4 regions of the Mesorhizobium sp. M7D.F.Ca.US.004.01.2.1 genome follow, and region 4 is predicted to be linked to each of the others. Evidence: riboswitches for the same ligand, from Rfam matches in the RefSeq annotation. Region 4 holds a riboswitch; each other region holds the start of a gene.
The links. A riboswitch is a leader RNA that binds a small molecule or an ion and turns the genes downstream of it on or off. The one in region 4 is predicted to bind cobalamin.
Positions count from the first base shown of each region.

Region 1: another riboswitch for cobalamin. It lies ahead of EN993_RS11780 (DUF1636 family protein); the one in region 4 lies ahead of bluB (5,6-dimethylbenzimidazole synthase).
Region 2: another riboswitch for cobalamin. It lies ahead of EN993_RS20875 (DUF1636 family protein); the one in region 4 lies ahead of bluB (5,6-dimethylbenzimidazole synthase).
Region 3: another riboswitch for cobalamin. It lies ahead of EN993_RS11365 (CbtB domain-containing protein); the one in region 4 lies ahead of bluB (5,6-dimethylbenzimidazole synthase).

Region 1 covers NZ_RZRQ01000061.1:3,426-7,852, reverse strand. Annotated here, with positions in the region: gene EN993_RS11790 (ABC transporter substrate-binding protein) at 1-742, opposite strand, end outside; gene EN993_RS11785 (ABC transporter ATP-binding protein) at 794-1,582, opposite strand; gene EN993_RS11780 (DUF1636 family protein) at 1,579-1,983, opposite strand; cobalamin riboswitch at 2,076-2,283, opposite strand; gene EN993_RS11775 (AraC family transcriptional regulator) at 2,549-3,382, shown strand; gene EN993_RS11770 (alanine racemase) at 3,387-4,427, opposite strand, start outside.
Region 2 covers NZ_RZRQ01000161.1:3,490-7,916, forward strand. Annotated here, with positions in the region: gene cobN (cobaltochelatase subunit CobN) at 1-598, opposite strand, end outside; gene cobW (cobalamin biosynthesis protein CobW) at 617-1,669, opposite strand; gene EN993_RS20875 (DUF1636 family protein) at 1,672-2,100, opposite strand; cobalamin riboswitch at 2,139-2,343, opposite strand; gene EN993_RS20880 (winged helix-turn-helix domain-containing protein) at 2,374-3,573, opposite strand; gene EN993_RS20885 (NADH-quinone oxidoreductase subunit A) at 3,905-4,270, shown strand; gene EN993_RS20890 (NADH-quinone oxidoreductase subunit B) at 4,261-4,427, shown strand, end outside.
Region 3 covers NZ_RZRQ01000057.1:19,157-23,583, reverse strand. Annotated here, with positions in the region: gene EN993_RS11370 (aromatic ring-hydroxylating dioxygenase subunit alpha) at 1-1,120, opposite strand, end outside; cobalamin riboswitch at 1,260-1,457, shown strand; gene EN993_RS11365 (CbtB domain-containing protein) at 1,493-1,672, shown strand; gene EN993_RS11360 (CbtA family protein) at 1,688-2,494, shown strand; gene cobU (bifunctional adenosylcobinamide kinase/adenosylcobinamide-phosphate guanylyltransferase) at 2,487-2,999, shown strand; gene cobO (cob(I)yrinic acid a,c-diamide adenosyltransferase) at 3,001-3,615, shown strand; gene cbiB (adenosylcobinamide-phosphate synthase CbiB) at 3,650-4,427, opposite strand, start outside.
Region 4 covers NZ_RZRQ01000010.1:7,576-12,002, forward strand. Annotated here, with positions in the region: gene EN993_RS03700 (pirin family protein) at 1-413, opposite strand, end outside; gene EN993_RS03705 (DUF2277 domain-containing protein) at 456-722, opposite strand; gene EN993_RS03710 (exodeoxyribonuclease VII small subunit) at 821-1,072, opposite strand; gene EN993_RS03715 (histone deacetylase family protein) at 1,076-2,002, opposite strand; cobalamin riboswitch at 2,124-2,304, shown strand; partial or broken gene bluB (5,6-dimethylbenzimidazole synthase) at 2,364-2,981, shown strand; gene EN993_RS03725 (hypothetical protein) at 3,086-4,069, opposite strand; gene EN993_RS03730 (TetR/AcrR family transcriptional regulator) at 4,159-4,427, opposite strand, start outside.

The sequences.
Region 1 (4,427 bases), on a different contig from region 4:
GCGGATTGCGCGACGCCACCGTTTCCCAGTCCGTGTTGCCCCAGCTGGTGTCCATGTCGGCCATGATGTTGTCGCCGCCGGCGGCTGATATCATTGCGCTGGGGATGGCGAACTTGCCTGCGGTAAACGGCTTGTCCTCGCCGGAATCATAGAGGAACACCCGGGTCCCTTTGCGGTCGCCGACCTTGGCGGTGATATCGGCGAGCTGCGTCTTCCAGCCCGAAACGAGCTTTTCAGCCTCGGCCTCCTTGCCAAAGATCTTGCCCAGCTTTTCGACGTCGCCATAGAGCAGGTCCATCGAGGCGGCCGGGCGGTTCTTGTCGAGATGAACGCAGCTTTCCGTCAGCACCAGCGTCTTGATGCCGTGCGGGGCAAGCGTATCGGGTGTCACTTCGCCGCCCGGCTTCATGCCGTAGTACCAGCCGGCGAAGAAGAAATCGGGCTCGACGGCGACGAGGTTTTCGAGTGTCGGGTATTTCGGCGCCAGTTCCGGGATCGAGCCCTGCTCGGCCTTGAACTCGGGACCGACCTTGTACCATCCGGTGATGCCGGTCAGGCCGACGATCGACGGCTGCAGTTTCAGCGCGAAAGCCATCTCGGCCATGTTGAGATCATGGATCACGGCGCGCTTCGGTGCGGCATCGAAGGTCAGCGGTTTGCCGCAGCTGTCGACGGTCACGGGGAAGGCCAGGGCTGTCGAGGCCAGAAGCGAGAAGGCAAGCGAAAAGGCAAGGCGTTTCACGGGGTGTTGCTCCTTTGTGGATGGGATGGGTCGAATACCGAATGGCTTCAATCAGGACGGCGGCGCGGCACGGTTTGGCACTTCGAACACCGTCAGTTCGCGGTCTTCGGTCGGATGGCGCAGACGCAGAACATCGATGCCGAAAATCTCGCGGATCAGTTTTTGGGTCAGCGCTTCGCGCGGCGCGGCGAGCGCTTGCAGACGCGCGTGGTTCATCACCACCACCTTGGTGGCGAACGGCGCGACCAGCGCCAGATCGTGCAGCACCGCGATCACGGTCATGCTAAGGCCGGCCACGAGTTCGAGCAGTTCGCCGCGGGCGCGCGGATCGAGATGGTTGGTCGGCTCATCAAGGAACAGGATCTTTGGCTGCTGGGCGATGGCGCGGGCCAGTTGGGCACGCTGGCGCTCGCCGCCCGACAGCGAGCCGATGGTGCGGCCAAGCAGCGGCAGCAGGCCGGCCCGGCGCAGCGCATCGACGACAATATCGCGTTCCTCGCTCCTGCGTCTCAGCCCGGCGTGCGGGACCCGGCCAAGCTCGACATAGTCGATCACCGCCAGCCGCGGATCGGGCTGGTCGGTCTGGCCGACAACGGCCATATGCAGTGCCCGCTCGGCGGCCGAAATCCTGTCCAGCCGGCGCCCAGTGAGCTTCACCTCGCCGGAACTCGGCCGCAGCATGCCCGACAGCATGCGCACCAGCGTCGTCTTGCCGGCGCCATTGGGACCGATGATGGCAAGGCGGTCGCCAGCGGCCACCGACAGGCTGACCGCCTGAACCAGATCCCGCCCATTCGCCATGGCGCAGAGGTCATGGGCTTCGAGGAGCGCTGCGGTCATCGGCTGCCGCCCGCCGGATTGCCCGAACCGGGAATGCGGGCCAGCGTCTTGCCGGCCAATCCCGCCGGACGCTGACCGGAACTGCACCAGCCATCGGCGAGCGACGCGTAGAGTCTGGCGAATCGCACGAGGTCGCCGACATCGGCGCGCGCGTCGATGGAGCCGAAGAGATAGGCAGCTTTACCGTGTGCCTGAAACGCGACGGTCAGCGGCCGCGAGCAGCCCGCCATGCAGGCCACGCCTTCGACCGCGAAGCCGCGCGCAACGGCCGGCTCATGCTGGGCCGAAAGCCGGGAGCGCAAATCGGTGCAAAGGTCTTCCCCGGACCTGACCCCGGTCACAAGGTCACAGCAAAGCGTGCACACGATGATGCGATGGATGGGATCGATGGAGCCGTCCAACTTTCCGTCACTTTCCAAAACTGGCGACGGAAGGAAGCTGGCGAGCCGGCCGACAAGACCGAGATTCGCGTTTCCTCCCGGCACACCCCGTCCGGTCAACTCATGCTGATGGCAGGTCTCCTGGCTCGCGGGTCGTTGCGCCATCCAGCCTTCCCAGCCTTGCCGGCCAGTGGCATTCATGGATTTTGCTCGCCGCTTACAGTTGCGGGGGCAGCCACGGCCTCGATCCCTGGGGATCTCACCGCGTTCCCTTTTCACCCCTCGCCTTTCGACTCGGGGACCATCACCGCCTCAGCGTAGTTTTGCGCCGATCGCATCGCAACGGATTTCTCGGATGGAGTGATGGGCCACGTGAGGGAGGCAGACATTGCACGCTCGCGGTGTGTAATAATATAACGTTCTATAAAGTGTCGCCTGGCGCTGTCAAGCGAAGCGCTTGACGTGCTGGGCCATATCGGTGCGCGAACTGCGACGGGATTGGCGCGGATTGCGCCGGATGCGCAATTTCGATCAAACTGGCCGCGCCAGGGAACGGCATCATGATCTGGCCAATGCGAGAAGAAAAATGAACCCGACCGAGAAAGCGCTGTGGTTCGTCGAGAGCCATCTGCCGGAAGCGATCTCGCTCGACGATGTCGCCCAAAGCAGCGGCGTGTCGCGTTTTCATGTGACGCGGGCTTTCGGCGCTGCCACCGGCCGCTCGGTGATGGGCTACATGCGCTCGCGCCGGCTGACCGAAGCGGCACGCAAGCTGGCCGGCGGGGCGCCCGACATCCTCAGCGTTGCGCTCGATGCCGGCTACAACTCGCATGAGGCGTTCACCCGTGCCTTCCGCGACCAGTTCGGCACCACGCCGGAACTGGTGCGCGCGCAAGGCACGACTAAGACCCTCGACCTTGTGGAGCCAATCCTGATGGACCATTCCCTGCTCAGCACACTCGAACCGCCGCGCTTCGAGACCAGCCGGCCCTTCCTTATCGGTGGCTTTGGCGAACGCTACAGTTGCGAGAGCAGCGCCGGCATTCCGATGCAGTGGCAGCGCTTCAGTCCCTATATCGGCAACATCCCCGGCGAGATCGCCGGCGTTTTCTACGGCGTCTGCCTCAACGGCGACGACGCGGGCAATTTCGACTATGTGGTCGGCGTCGAAGTGTCCGATTTTGCGGACTTGCCGAAGGAGTTCTACCGGGTGAGGGTGCCGGCGCAGAAATACGCGGTGTTCTCGCATCGGGAGCACATCTCGACAATCCGCCGCACGATCAACACGATCTGGAACAGCTGGCTACCCGCCTCCGGTCATGACATCGCAGATGCACCGGAATTCGGGCGCTATGGTCCCGAATTCGATGCCCACAGCGGCAATGGCGGGTTGGAGATCTGGGTGCCGGTCAAGGCGTAGGCGATCATGCCATTGGCAGCGCCGGCCAGCGATCGACTATCCTGCCGCCGGAAAACACCGCGATCGATCCAAACTGCTGCAGCACGGCCTCGCTCTGCGTCGGGCGCAGGAAGGCGTAGTCGCCTGGCCTTGCGGTAGCATCGGCCGGCAGGCCCATGAATTGCTGGTTCGAGGACAGGCCAAGCAGGCCGTTCGTCATCATGCCTTTGGGGAACACCGGCTCGGCCATCCACTTGCCGCCATAGAGATAGCAGCCCTTGGCTGGAAACCGGCCGAGCGCCTGCAGCAGGCGAGTGACGACCGGCGGGCCGGGCAGCATCGGCTCGACCACTTTCAGCATTGGCGTGGCGATGAAGGCCGCCGGCTGGAAGCCGTCGAGACCTGATGTATCGAAGTCGCTGGGCAGCACGAAGGCCGAGCCCATCGACACTTCATTGGCCGCGCCGCCATGATGAAGCAGCGCGGTCTTGCTGCCGCCGATGTTCAGGATGCGGCGCTGGTTGGGGCCGAGACAAGCAACGAACGCCGCGGCCCGCGCCGACGCCTTTGCCAAGGCTTTCGCCGGCCCGCCGAACAGAGCCGGAATGAGCGGCGCGTGCGCCTCGTAGGCCATGACGCCTTCGCAACGCAGGCGTTTGTGGGCCAGGAGCGCATTCAACGCCCTCGACAAGGCCTCGGGATCGGCAAAGCCGCCGCGATGCAGCCCGACATCGATCTCGAAAGCAATGCGCAGCTCTGTGCCCAAGTCGGTCGCGAGTGCGCCATATTCCGCCAGCCGCTCCTGCGTATCAATCAACCAGCAGACACGCGACCAGTCGGCGTCAGCTGTCGTCAGCGTCGTCCTTGCCGCATCGACGGGTATCGGCTTGCCATACAGCAGATCGGCATCCGGAAACGTCCTCAGCACCGCCTCGCTGATCGGCGGGTGGAAGGTCATGACGTGATTGGTGCCAAGCGCCTTGGCGATATGCGCAAGCAGCGGCAGGCAGGCGAGCGATTTGTCGACCAACCGCACGGCAAGGCCGGGACCCAGTCTCTCCTTGAC
Region 2 (4,427 bases), on a different contig from region 4:
CGGCCTGCGGCCGGACCCTTCCCTCGAGGGGGAGGGGGACGACGCCGCGGCCGGGTTCGTAGTAGCCAACTTTTGGGACCGCGACCGGCTCGACAGTTTCTGCCTGCGCCCCCGCCAGCCGCGCCAACCGATGCACCAGCGCGCTCATATTCGCCGGGCCGCCCTCGCGGAAATAGTCGAGCAGGCCGTCCAACTCCTCGCGCGGCAGCGTCGAGGCTTCAATCAGCCTTAGGTCTTCGTCGCGGCATTCGCCGGGCAGCAGCGCCAGTTTTATGCCGCGCTCGCGGGCGGTCGAGGCAAGCTGATCGCACCCGTAGCGCCACCAGTCGTAGCCGCCGAGGATGCGCACGAGGATGATTTTGGCGTGACGGGCGACGCTGTCGACCCAGAGGTCGACGGACATGGGGTGGCGCAGGTCACGAAGCGCCGCCAGCCGCATCGAGGGTAGGCGGTGAGCATCGGCCTTCCAGGCCGCCGCCAGTCCGGCAAGATCGCTGTCGGTGAAGGACAGGGCCACGACATCCGCCGGCGTCTGCCGCAGATCGACCGGCTCGGCGAGGTCGTCGAGCGAGGCGGATGTTGTGGTTAGGATGTGCATCGCAACCCGTGTCCGAAATCAGCCGGCAAGTATACGCTCGATCGCCGGGCGATTCAGCCCCTTCAGGCCGATGACGACGAGGCGCGAACGGCGGTCGTCCGTGGCGGTCCAGGCGCGGTCATAGTAGTGGTTGACGCGCGGCCCGACCGCCTGCAGCAAGAGCCGCATCGGCTTGCCGCCGACCTCGACGAATCCCTTCACGCGCAGCACGTTCTCTTCCTCGGCGACGGTGGCGACGCGTTTTGCCAGTTCGTCCGGATTGGCGATCGAGGCAATGTCGACGATGAAGGTGTCGAAGTCGTCATGCTCATGGTTGAAGGCGCCGTCATGATGGGACTTGCGGTTCTCGATGTCGTCCTCGACGGCCAGACCGAGCCCGAGCAGCACGGAGGGATCGACCTTGCCATGCGACGTCGGCACGATCTTCACCGCGCGGGCGGAGTGTTCGTTGATGATGGCGTTGGCGCGGGCGGTGCCGGCGGCGTCCATCAGGTCGCTTTTCGACAGGATGATCAGGTCGGCGCAGGCGATCTGGTCCTCGAACACCTCTTCGACCGGATCGTCGTGATCGAGCGTTTCGTCCTCAGCGCGCTGCGCCTGCAGGGCGTCCATGTCGTTGGCGACGCGGCCTTCGGCCAATGCCGGCCCGTCGACCACGGCAATGACGCCATCGACGGTGACCCGGCTTTTCACGCTCGGCCACTGGAAAGCCTGGACCAGCGGCTTGGGCAGCGCCAGGCCCGAGGTCTCGATCAGGATGTGGTCGACCCTCGGCGTCAGCGCGAGGATCTGGTCGAGCGCCGGGACGAAATCGTCGGCCACGGTGCAGCAGATGCAGCCATTGGCCAGTTCGACGATGTTTTCCTCCGGGCATGTGTCGATGCCGCAGCCCTTCAGTATCTCGCCATCGATGCCGATGTCGCCGAATTCGTTGACGATGATGGCAATACGCTTGCCGCCGGCGTTTTCCAGGAGATGGCGGACCAGCGTCGTCTTGCCGGCGCCGAGGAAGCCGGTGACGACGGTGCAGGGAACACGGGAGAGGTTCGCAGACGAATCTGGAGCGGTCATGGTCAGTCCTTCAGCAGGTCGAGGGGAGGGATGCGGGCAACGAGGCCACGCTTCAGGCTATCGGGACGGCCGCGCCACGGAATCAGGCCGTCCTTCGAGGTGGCGAAGAGTTTGGCTCCGGTGACGAGGTCGGCGCCGCTGGTCGCGGTCAGGTCGCCGAAGACGTAGCTCCAGCAACCGTCGCGCAGGATGGCGGCACTCAGGCGCCGCTTGCAATTGCCAAGGCATTCGACGCTGCGGATGCGGATGTTGTCGCCAGATGCGGCGCGGCGAGTGTCGTCCGCCAGCGATTCGCCGGCGCGGGGATGAGCGTCGGAGCCGGTTTCATCGCGGCAGGAGGCGCAGACGATGACGGTAACGCCGGCCAAGGCATCATCATGGCCGGACGAAACATCCGCTGTGCCAGCCGAAAAACTGCTGTCGTGGTCCAAAAATCGGGCTCCTTGCCCGGAAACCCGCCGGGCGATCGGATTCTACAGTCGCAGACGGCAGGTCTCCTGGCTCGCGGGTCATCGCCTTGGGTAGCCGCCTTCCCGGGAATTCCCAGTGGCTTTCGGCCTTGGCTCTTCGCTTACAGTTGCGGGGACAGCCGCGGATTTGGGATTTTGCCCCGCACCGCATTCCCTCTTAGCCCCTGCCGTTGCGGGCAAGGGACCATCTGGAACCGGATTTAGGCTTTTGCGGGCGGCGGTGTCAACGCGAGCTTACGACACGGCGATGTCGGCCAGCGCCGGGCCCAAATCGCCGGCGGGCGTCACTTCGATGCGCTCGAGACCCAGCCAACCCTGCATCTGCTTCAATTCCTCGAAGAGCTGAGCAGCGGTTTCAGGCGGCGCGCCGGGCTCGGCATAGGCTGCATGGACCCGCAGCACGCTTGCTGGGCGATCGGCCTTGAGATCGACACGCGCCACGATCCTGTCGCCGAGCAGGAACGGCAGGACATAATAGCCGTATTGCCGCTTGTCGGCCGGCGTGTAGATCTCGATGCGGTAGTGGAAGTCGAACAGCCGCTCCGTGCGCGAACGCTCGAAGACGACGGGATCGAACGGCGCCAGCAGGGCGCGGGCCTCGATCTTTCGGGGCAGACGGGCGTCTTTCTGAAGATAGGCTGGCTTGTCCCAACCTTCGACACGCACCGGCAGCAGCTCGCCTGTTTCGACCAGTTCCTCCAGCCGGCCCTTCATGTCGGCCGGCGACAGGCGGAAGTAGTCGCGCAGGTCGCCTGACGTCGCTATGCCATGGGCGCGGGCGGAAATGCGCAGCAATTCGCGGTGCGCATCCTTGGCCGCCGGCACCGGTAGGTCGAGGATCGCCTGCGGCAGCACGCGTTCGGGCAGATCATAGAACCGCTCGAAACCGCGGCGGTGCGCCGTGGTGATGCGGCCGGCCCAGAACAGCCATTCGAAGGCATGCTTGGCATGGCTCCAGCCCCACCAGCCGCCCGAGCCTTTCTGGCCTTCGAGCGCGGAAGCGGCAATCGGGCCGCGATCGGCGACCTGGCGGTAGATCTCTTCGATATAGGCGGCGTGCTCGCGGCCCCATTTGGCAAGCCCCAGATACATTTCATCGCCGCGCTCGGCGCGCTGCATGCGCCAGCGCATCAGCGGATATGTCTCGACCGGCAGGAAGGAGGCCTCGTGCGCCCAGTATTCGAACACCGTGCGCTTGCGCGTCACGGCCGCGTTGTCGAGCAGCGAGAGCGGGTAGGGGCCAAGGCGTGAATAGAGCGGCATATAATGAGCGCGCACCACCGCGCTGACGGAATCGATCTGCAACAGGCCGGTGCGGGAGAGCGTGCGGGCAAGATGCCGGCGGTCGGGGGTACCGGCCGGACGGGGATCGAGGAACCCCTGGGCGGCAAGCGCGATGCGCCGGGCCATGGGGAGCGAGATCTTTTCCTTCATGCAGGCATCACTTTGAAGTGTTTTGGCCGAGGGTCGGATGGGTGATTCCAGCCCATGCTAGCAGGGTTTTGGCGGCAACCATGTCAGGAGAGAAAAGTGGAGTAAAAAACGAAGGAAATCAAACAGGAGCGGATCGGACCAGTTTCCCCGGATATGCCGTCCAGGTTAGTGTTTTGAACAAGGTTTGACTTGCTTCGCTGGAAGTGCTGCGCTAACCCTCGCCGCGTTGCAGCATAGGCCCTTAAAACGGTTCAGCGGTTAAACTGTCACGCTTCCGCATTAGGGTCCGGTGCTGTAATCAACGTGGATTGGCGCCAACGGAAAGCCGAGCATGAACGCACTTCTAAGCTCATACCTGCCCATCGTCCTGTTCATAGGCGTGGCGCTGGTTGTCGGCCTGGCGCTGCTGGCCGCGCCCTTCCTGGTGGCTTACCGCAATCCCGATCCTGAAAAGCTTTCCGCCTACGAGTGCGGTTTCAACTCGTTCGACGACGCCCGCATGAAATTCGACATCCGCTTCTACCTGGTGTCGATCCTGTTCATCATCTTCGACTTGGAAGTGGCCTTCCTGTTTCCGTGGGCGGTGTCGTTCTCGAAGATCGGCATGCTCGGCTTCTGGTCGATGATGGTGTTTCTGGCGGTGCTGACCATCGGCTTTGCCTATGAATGGAAAAAAGGAGCGCTGGAATGGGATTGAACGACAGTTCAGGCACCCTCGTCGCGCCGAAGCCCAAAGGTATCATCGATCCCAACACCGGCAGGCCGGTGGGGGAGGACGATCCGTTCTTCCTCGAGATCAACAATGAGCTGGCCGACAAGGGCTTTCTCGTCACCTCGACCGAGGCGCTTATCAC
Region 3 (4,427 bases), on a different contig from region 4:
GCAGGTCGTATTCCTCGGGCATCAGCACGCCGGCTTGGTGGCGCAGCGAGCGCAGGCCTCTCTGGTTGACCTCGCAGATCGTCGCATCCTCCTCCAGCACCTGCGTGCCGAAGGCAACGATGTTGTCGATGTCGGTCGTGGCGAGCGCCTCGGGCGCAAACAGCCATTCCGCGACAAGCTCGGTCTGCTCGGGGCCGAGCGGTACCAGCCGGACTGACCTGACATAGTCGACATGGCCGACGATGAACATCGACGGCAGGCTGGTGGCATAGGTCTGGCCCGTGGCGCGCTCGACTGGCGTGAGGTTGGCGAAGACCGGCCCATGCGCCTGGCCGTCGCGCGACCATGTTTCGGCTCCTGCACGCAGGCCGCCGGAAAATTCCGGTGCATCATTGTCGGCGTGGCGAGCCCATTCGGGATCGTCGTGCCGGCCCATCAGGCCACGGCCATAGATCGGCACCAGCCGCGACAGGTCCTTGTGGACGCCCGGGCAATGCAGGCACTCGTTGAAGTTTTCCCAAAAGATCTTCCAGTTGCAGTTCATCACCTTGCGCAGTACGTGGCCGCTGACCAGCGTCTCCAGCGGCCAATTGCCGAGATCGCCGGAGGCGGGATCGAAGGATGCCTGCGCCGAACCGGTCGCGTCTTCGGTGAGGTTGATGAAGACGAAGCCGCGCCACACCGAGAGTGCGACCCGATAAAGGGGGTGGCCGGCCTTGTCGAAGCCTTCCGGCAGCGATTTCGACGGCACGCGCACGAGGTCGCCACGCAGGGAATAGGACCAGGCGTGGTAGGGGCAGGTGATCAGTCGCGCCTTCAGCCGGCCTTCGCTTTCCTGGCAAAGCTGCGAGCCGCGATGGCGGCAGGTGTTGTGAAAGGCGCGCAGCTCGCCGGTCTCGTCCCGCAACACGACGATGTCCTGCGTGCCGATGCGGAATCGGCGGAAAGCCAGTGGTTGCGCTAGGTCGGCCTCGCGGCAGACGAGCAGCCAGCTTCGATACCAGATGGCGTCGAGATCCTTTTGATAGGCTTCTGCGTCCCAATAGGTCGACGAGGGCAGGGTCGGTTCGGCCCGGGTCAGGCCGTTGTAGGGATCGCGCTCGCTGGCAATGGGCTGCATGGCTGGCTTCCTCTAGAGATGTCAGCCGACACCCGGCCAGGAAAATTGTCAATTGCGGCACCGGCGGGTCTCGGCTGGTACGACGCATTCGCGATGGTTGCCGGCGGAATTTGGTTTGCCGGAGGCGAGGATTCTGCCTATAGTCACCAATGTCGTCGGTTCCATTTTGGAGCCAAGAGGGAATGCGGTGAGGGCGAGTTTCGCCCAATGCCGTGGCTGCCCCCGCAACTGTGTGCGGTAGTCCTCTCCATATGCCACTGAAGATGTTTTCTTCGGGAAGGTGGGGAAGGGCGCTGATCCGCGAGCCAGGAGACCTGCCGGCGACAGGAAACTGACTTCGATGCCCTCGGGTGGAGGGCGAAAGGACAAGATATGACTACCGCTTCCGTCTCCCTCGGCGCCTCCGTCTCCTCGCAGTCGCGCTTCATGCAGCTCGCTCTTGCTGCGTTTCTCGGCATTTTCGTGATGGGCTTTGTCGGCTTCTCGCATATCGATGCGGTCCACAATGCGGCTCACGACTATCGCCATTCGATGGCGTTTCCCTGCCACTGACGAGGATCTGACATCATGAACCTGTTTCGCAACGTCGTGTTCATCGCGGCGATCGCAGGGCTCGTGGCCGGCGTCGTTCTCGCCTGCATGCAGGCCTATGCCACCGTGCCACTCATCCTCAAGGCGGAAGTCTACGAACAGGCTGGAGGCGGCCATGAACATGAGCACGCTGCCGCTCCGGCGGCGCCTGCCGATACCACCAGCGGCAACGCGATGAGTTCGGCCGCACCGGCAACAAACTCCATGAGCGCTGCCACGCCGGCACCGGCGGCACCCGCGGAAGACGAGGGTTGGGCGCCGGCAGACGGTTTCGAGCGTTTCGCGTTCAGCGTGCTTGCCAATATCGTCACCGGTATCGGCTTCGCGCTGATCCTGGTCGCGGTTTCGGAATTCGCCGGCGGCATCGGCAATTGGCGCCAGGGCGTGTTCTGGGGCCTTGCCGGCTTTGCCGTGTTTACGCTGGCGCCTGGCCTCGGCCTGCCACCGGAACTGCCGGCCATGCCGGCTGCCGATCTGACCGAGCGCCAGATCTGGTGGTGGGCAACGGTGGCGGCGACCGCGGCCGGGCTCGGCCTGATCGCCTTCCGAAAGTCGCTGCCGCTGGCGATCTTGGCTGTGGCCTTGATCGTCGCGCCGCATATTGTCGGCGCGCCGCAGCCCGACAGTTACAAGACGGCGATTCCGGAAGGCCTGCATCACCAGTTCGTGGTGGCGGTGACAGTGACCAATCTGGTGTTCTGGCTGGTGCTCGGCGCGGTCGTCGGCGTGGTGCGCGGCCGCTTCACCGGCACCGCGACCAGCCTGCGCGACAGCTTTGCCTGATCGCAAGCTTACCTTTCTCATCGGTGGTGCGCGCTCCGGCAAGAGCGCGCACGCCGAAACCCTGGCGACGGGTTTGCCGCCGCGTTGGACCTATGTCGCCACGGCGCAAGCCTATGATGACGAGATGCGTGAGCGCATCGCGCTGCACCGCTCACGGCGCGGCGAAGGCTGGACGACCATCGACGCACCGCTCGATCTCGCCGGCGCGCTCGGGGCCTTGCCTGACAACCAGCCTGTGCTTATCGACTGCCTGACACTGTGGCTGACCAACCATATGCTCGCCGACCACGATCTCGAGCTTGAATGCCGTCGGCTGGCGGACGTGCTGTCGCGGCCGCGTGGACCCTGGTTCGTGGTGTCCAATGAAGTCGGCCAGGGCATCGTGCCCGACAATGCACTGGCACGCCGTTTCCGCGACGCCGCCGGCCGGCTCAACCAGCAGGTCGCTGCCATCGCCGATACGGTGCTGCTGATGGTGGCGGGGCTGCCGCTCCAGGTGAAATGACATGACCGATATCGACAACAAGGACGAAGAGCGCCACCGCGCCAAGATGGCCAAGCGCAAGGCCGTGCAGGATGCCGAGGTGGCGAGCAAGACGGTCGAGAAGGGGCTGCTGATCGTCAACACCGGCCCGGGCAAGGGCAAGACCACGGCCGCCTTCGGGCTGGCGCTGCGGATGCTCGGCTATGGCAAGCGCGTCGGCGTCGTCCAATTCATCAAGGGGAAGTGGCATACCGGCGAGAAGGACGCCTTCGCCGCCTTCGGCGATCGCGTCGTCTGGCACGCGATGGGCGAGGGGTTCACCTGGGAAACGCAGGATCTGAAGCGCGACATCGCCGCGGCCGAAGCCGCGTGGGCCAAGGTGCTTGAGCTGATGGCCGATCCGTCGATCAGCCTTCTGGTGCTCGATGAACTCAACATTGCGCTGCGCTACGACTATCTCGATCTCGACAGAGTGGTTGCAGCGCTGAAAGCGCGGCGCGAGGGCCTGCACGTGGTCGTCACCGGCCGCAACGCCAAGCCGGCGCTGGTCGAGGCCGCCGACCTCGTCACCGAAATGGGCGTGACCAAGCACCATTTTTCCGCAGGCGTGAAGGCCCAGCAAGGTATCGAGTTCTAAGAGCTTTTACCCCCCACAAAAAGGGAGGGTGAGATCAGGCCACCATGAAAATAACCGAGACCAGCCCAAACAACCCGATCAGCAGATAGTCGGCGACGCGATAGAGTTTCAGCGCCTGCCTTATGTCGGTGCTGTCGGCTTCGCGCCGGCCGCCTTCGCCCATGAAGACGTCGTCGACCAGGACGCCGCCATAGAAGCGCGGCCCGGCGAGCGCCAGGCCGAGCGCACCGGCCATTGCCGCTTCCGGCCAGCCGGCATTGGGCGAGCGGTGTTTTTTCGCGTCGCGCCACACCGCATGCCAGGCATTGCGCGGATCGGCGCCCCTGACCAGGAAAGCCGCCAGCACGATCAGCAGCGCCGTCACCCGCGACGCCGGCAGGTTGATCCAATCGTCGAAGCGCGCCGCCGCCCAGCCGAAGGCCTCGTGGCGCGGGGTGCGGTGGCCGATCATCGAATCGGCGGTGTTGGCGGCCTTGTAGGCAGCGCCGCCGCCCAGGCCGCCGACGCCGGTCCAAAAGGCGGGGGCAACGATGCCGTCGGAAAAATTCTCGGCCAGGCTCTCGATCGCCGCGCGGCAAACACCGGCCCTGTCCAGTGTTTCGGGATCGCGGCCGACGATTCGCGAGACGGCCACGCGGCCCAAAGCGAGGCCACCGGTATCGAGTGCGTCCGCCACCGCCTCGACATGCTCGTAAAGGCTCTTCTGCGACAGAAGCGACGTAGCCAGAAGGACAGTGATGAATAGCCCCATGGGAACGAACCAGAGCAGGACCTGCACGCCGAGGCCAACTATCGCCGGCACCAGCACGATG
Region 4 (4,427 bases):
CATGTCTGCAGGCCGGAGATCGACATCGGCGCGCCGCGCAATTCTTCGGGGGTGCGCTCCGAATGAACGATGCCGCGGCCGGCGGTCATCAAATTCACGTCGCCGGGCTGGATGACCATTTCGGTGCCGAGTGAATCGCGATGCCTGATCTTGCCGTCGAACAAATAGGTGACCGTCGACAGGCCTATATGCGGATGCGGACGGACATCGAGCGCCTGGCCGGCGCGCAGGATCGCCGGGCCCATGCGATCGAAGAAGATGAAAGGCCCGACCAGCCGCCTCTTGGCGGTCGGCAGAGCGCGGCGCACCTGGAAACCACCAATATCCTTGGCGTTGGGAATGACCATCAATTCGATCTGGTCGCTGGCGAAGGCATCGCCGGCCTGTGGGTCGTTTCCGGGGAAGAAGCTCACGAGATGATCTCCTTGTCAGCGGACAATGCCCGCTTGGCCGCGTCAGGCAAAGCGGATCGCCGCCTTTGCCCGCAGTTTGGCCGCCACCTCTTCGCGATTGCGAGGATGCTGATGGGTTTCCAAGGAATCGAGCAGTTCGCGCGCCGAGGCGGCAATGGCCTCGACCGCGTGGTCGAAGGCATGCTGGTTCTGCTTCGAGGGCCGCGTCGTTCCGCTCAATTTGCGGACAAATTGAAGTGCGGCGTCGCGGACTTCGTCGTTGGTTGCGGGCGGGTCAAAATTGAACAGGGTCTTGATGTTTCTGCACATCGCTTCCGTATCTCCTCTTGTCCTGGAGCGCTTTCAATCGGGACGAACCCTATCCTCAGTCATGATCGTGTCCAAAAGTCGGTGAGACGGCTGCGGCCTCAGTCCGCGTCAAGCGGCTCCGTTCCAACCGGCTTGCCGTCGCGCGACAGCCTGATCTTCTCGACCTTGTCTTCAGCTGCCTTCAGCAGCCGGTCGCAATGCGCCTTCAGCGCCTCGCCGCGCTCATAGATCCTGATCGACTGGTCGAGCGGCACGTCGCCACGCTCCAGATCATCGACGATCTTCTCCAGCGCGTCGAGTGCCTGTTCGAAGCTCATCGCCTTGACGTCTTCGTTGGTCTCACCAGCCATCATTCATCCTTTCATCAGTCGCCCGACATGGGCGGCGACCGAAAATGCCAATCCTTGCAGATCGTAGCCACCCTCGAGCAGGCTGACGAGCCGGTTGCCGCTGTGGCGCGCCGCACGCTGCATCAGCTGGCCGGTCGCCCAGTCGAAATCGTCCTCGGTCAGGTTGATCTCGGCCAGCGGATCGCGATGGTGTGCGTCGAACCCGGCCGAGATGATGATCAGGTCGGGCGCGAAATTATCGAGCGCCGGCAGCACGCGCGAAAGGAAGGCATCGCGAAAGACCTCGCTGCCAGTCTGCGGCGCCAGCGGCGCATTGACGATGTTGCCGGTGCCGGTTTCGCTTTTTGCTCCGGTGCCGGGATAAAGCGGCATCTGATGCGTCGAGCAATAGAGCACCGTTGGATCTTCCCAGAAAATATCCTGCGTGCCGTTGCCGTGATGCACGTCCCAGTCGACGACGGCAACGCGCTCTACACCGTGTTTCTTCTGCGCGTAACGTGCCGCGATCGCTGCGGTGTTGAACAGGCAGAAGCCCATCGCCGTGCTCTTTTCGGCATGGTGGCCGGGCGGCCGGGCGGCGACGAAGACATTGTCGGCGCGACCTGTGAAGACATCGTCGACGGCAGCGTTGGCGGCACCGATCGCGGTGATCGCCGCCTGCCAGCTCTTCGGGCTGGCAGTGGTGTCGGCGTCGATGCGCGCGATCCCTTCGTCGGGAATGGCGGCGCGGACGCGGGCGATAAAATCGGCGGGATGCGCATAGAGGATGGTGGCCTCGTCGCCTTCCGGCGCCTGGACGCGATCGAGCCCGACAAACGCCTCGTCATCGAGCACGCGCTCGATGGCGCGCAAGCGGTCCGGCCGCTCGGGATGGCCGGGCGGCGTGAGGTGCTCAAGGAAGATCGGATGGGTGTAGAGACGAGTGGTCATCGTCCTAATCTAGTGACCCGGATCGACAAAGGCCATGCGCGGGCGGCCGATGGCTGGGGAAAATCACGCCTGCGTCCATTCGTGTCGTTGCGAGCATTGGCGTCCTCAGCGCTTCGGCGTAAGGTCACCGCCACTGCCTGGTGCCCGCCGCAAGCGGGAGAATCGGGAACACGGTTGAACTCCGTGGCGTGCCCAACGCTGTAAGGGGGACCGCGCCGGTAAATGCCACTGTCGATGACGGGAAGGCACCGAACGCGGGTTGATCCCGAGCCAGAAGACCGGCCTGGCAGGCATCGCCATCCGCATGGTCAGGCGGACGACATTGATTGCAATCGCAAGGGGACAAGCGATGCCGGAACACATGACTGCTCCTGTCGGCGACGGATTTGACCAGAACGCGCGCGATGCGGTCTATCGCGCCATGTTCACACGGCGTGACGTGCGCAGCCATTTCCTGCCCACCGCGCTCGACGATGAGGTGCTGGCGCGGCTGCTGCTTGCGGCTCATCACGCGCCGTCGGTCGGCTTCATGCAGCCTTGGAACTTCATCGTCATTCGCGACGCCGGGCGGCGGGAAAAGGTGCGCGACCTGTTCCTGGCAGCACGCGAACAGGAACTGCCGGCGATCGACGAAGAGCGGCAGGCGCTCTACCGCAAGCTCAAGCTGGAAGGCATCTGCGAAAGCGCGCTCAACATCTGTATCACCTGCGACCGGCAGCGTTCGAAGGGTTCGCCGCTGGGACGCTGGCACAATCCGGAGATGGACCTCTACAGCACCGTCTGCGCGGTGCAGAATTTCTGGCTGGCGGCGCGTGCCGAAGGCGTCGGTGTCGGCTGGGTCAGCATCATCGAGGCGCAGGCGCTGAAAGGCCTGCTGTCGATTCCCGAGCATGTGACGCCGGTCGCCTATCTCTGCGTCGGCCGTGTTTCCGAGTTCGCGCCTAAACCAGACCTCGAAACGCATGGCTGGGGACGGCGGCTGCCGCTGCCCGAGCTGATCATGAGCGAGATTTTTTGCGGCCAGGGTGAGGTGCCGCTGAAGTCAACCGTGGCGCGTCTCAACGCCGTCGATGCCGCTCCGGATCAGCGTGTCGCGCCGGCTGTACCCCAGCGCGAGCCGCCGAAGGAGGCCAGCGCCTTGTCCTTGAGCTCCCTGAACTTCGACGACGCCTCGGCCAGCCGGGCGTCCCAAGCCGGATCAGGCACCTGGCCCTCTATGGTCTTGAAATAGACCTGCATCAGGCAAGCGATGGCGAAAGGCTCGATGAACGCCGCCTTGAAGGCCCAAGCGAAGACGATGGCGAGCACGAAGGCCCAGCCTGCGAGTTGCCCAGGCATCAGGAAAAGAATGGCGCCGGCGGGCGCCAGCATCAGCAGGAAGATAACGAAGGACACGCCCCACATGATGACCGCCAGCCAGACGGCGTTCTTGACCATGACCTTGCCGTTCTGGGCATAGAGCACCACGCCTTGGCGCGCCGTCTCGAACGGCGAGGCTGAATTGATGCGGATGTTGTAGCCGAGGATGATCTCGTCGACATAGGTCAGCGACAGGCGGATCACCGTGTTGATGAAGGAGACCAGGCCGCTCAGGCCCGGAATCGGCAAGAAGGCGGCGATGCCGCCGAGCAGGCCGATGATGGCGCGGATGGCGCCCTTGACCAGCTGGTCGACGACGAAAAGGATATTGGCCTCGGCAAAGCGCTGGGTCACGATGTCCTTGGCGTAGGCGATCTGGTCCTGGCCGCCGGGAATGTCACGGCCGTCGATCAGATGGACCATGACGGCGATGTGGCCGGCCTTGACGACATAGAGGATATATTCGCGGATCCAGTAGACGGCGATCGAGACGATGCCGAAACCGACCACCCCGCCCCACAAGGCAAAGGACAGCGGCCCGTCGGGATCGGTGGAGATATGGCCGACGCCATAGCCGACGGAGGCGCCGGTGCCGGTCGCCATGATGTAGGCCAGCGTGATGCCGAAATAGACGATCATGCGAAAGACAATGAACGGCCAGGTCCGCATCATGATGGACACCGACCTGCCGATATCGAAATCCCACATGCGCCCCGAATCTCCGCTCAGAGATGGTGGCAAAGGATGAACTCAACCCGGCGATTGTCAATTGCCGGCCGTGGGTCACCGCTGGGACATCAGTTCGGTTGCGGACCCGGCCTCTTGAGCAGGCCTTCGAGCAGTTGCTTGAACGCCGTAACCACCTTCTTCGACGTCGCTTCGGGGTCGTTCGAATTGGCGATCCGTTGCGCCGCCTGACTGCTCGCACCGTTGATCAGCCGCGAGGCAGTCTCGGGATCGAGGCCGGAGACGACAACCCCCTCCTCCTGCAGCGTCGTCAGATGGCCGGCCATTGACGCGATGCACGCATTGGCATTCGGCCATTGTGCGGGATCCCCCAGCACGG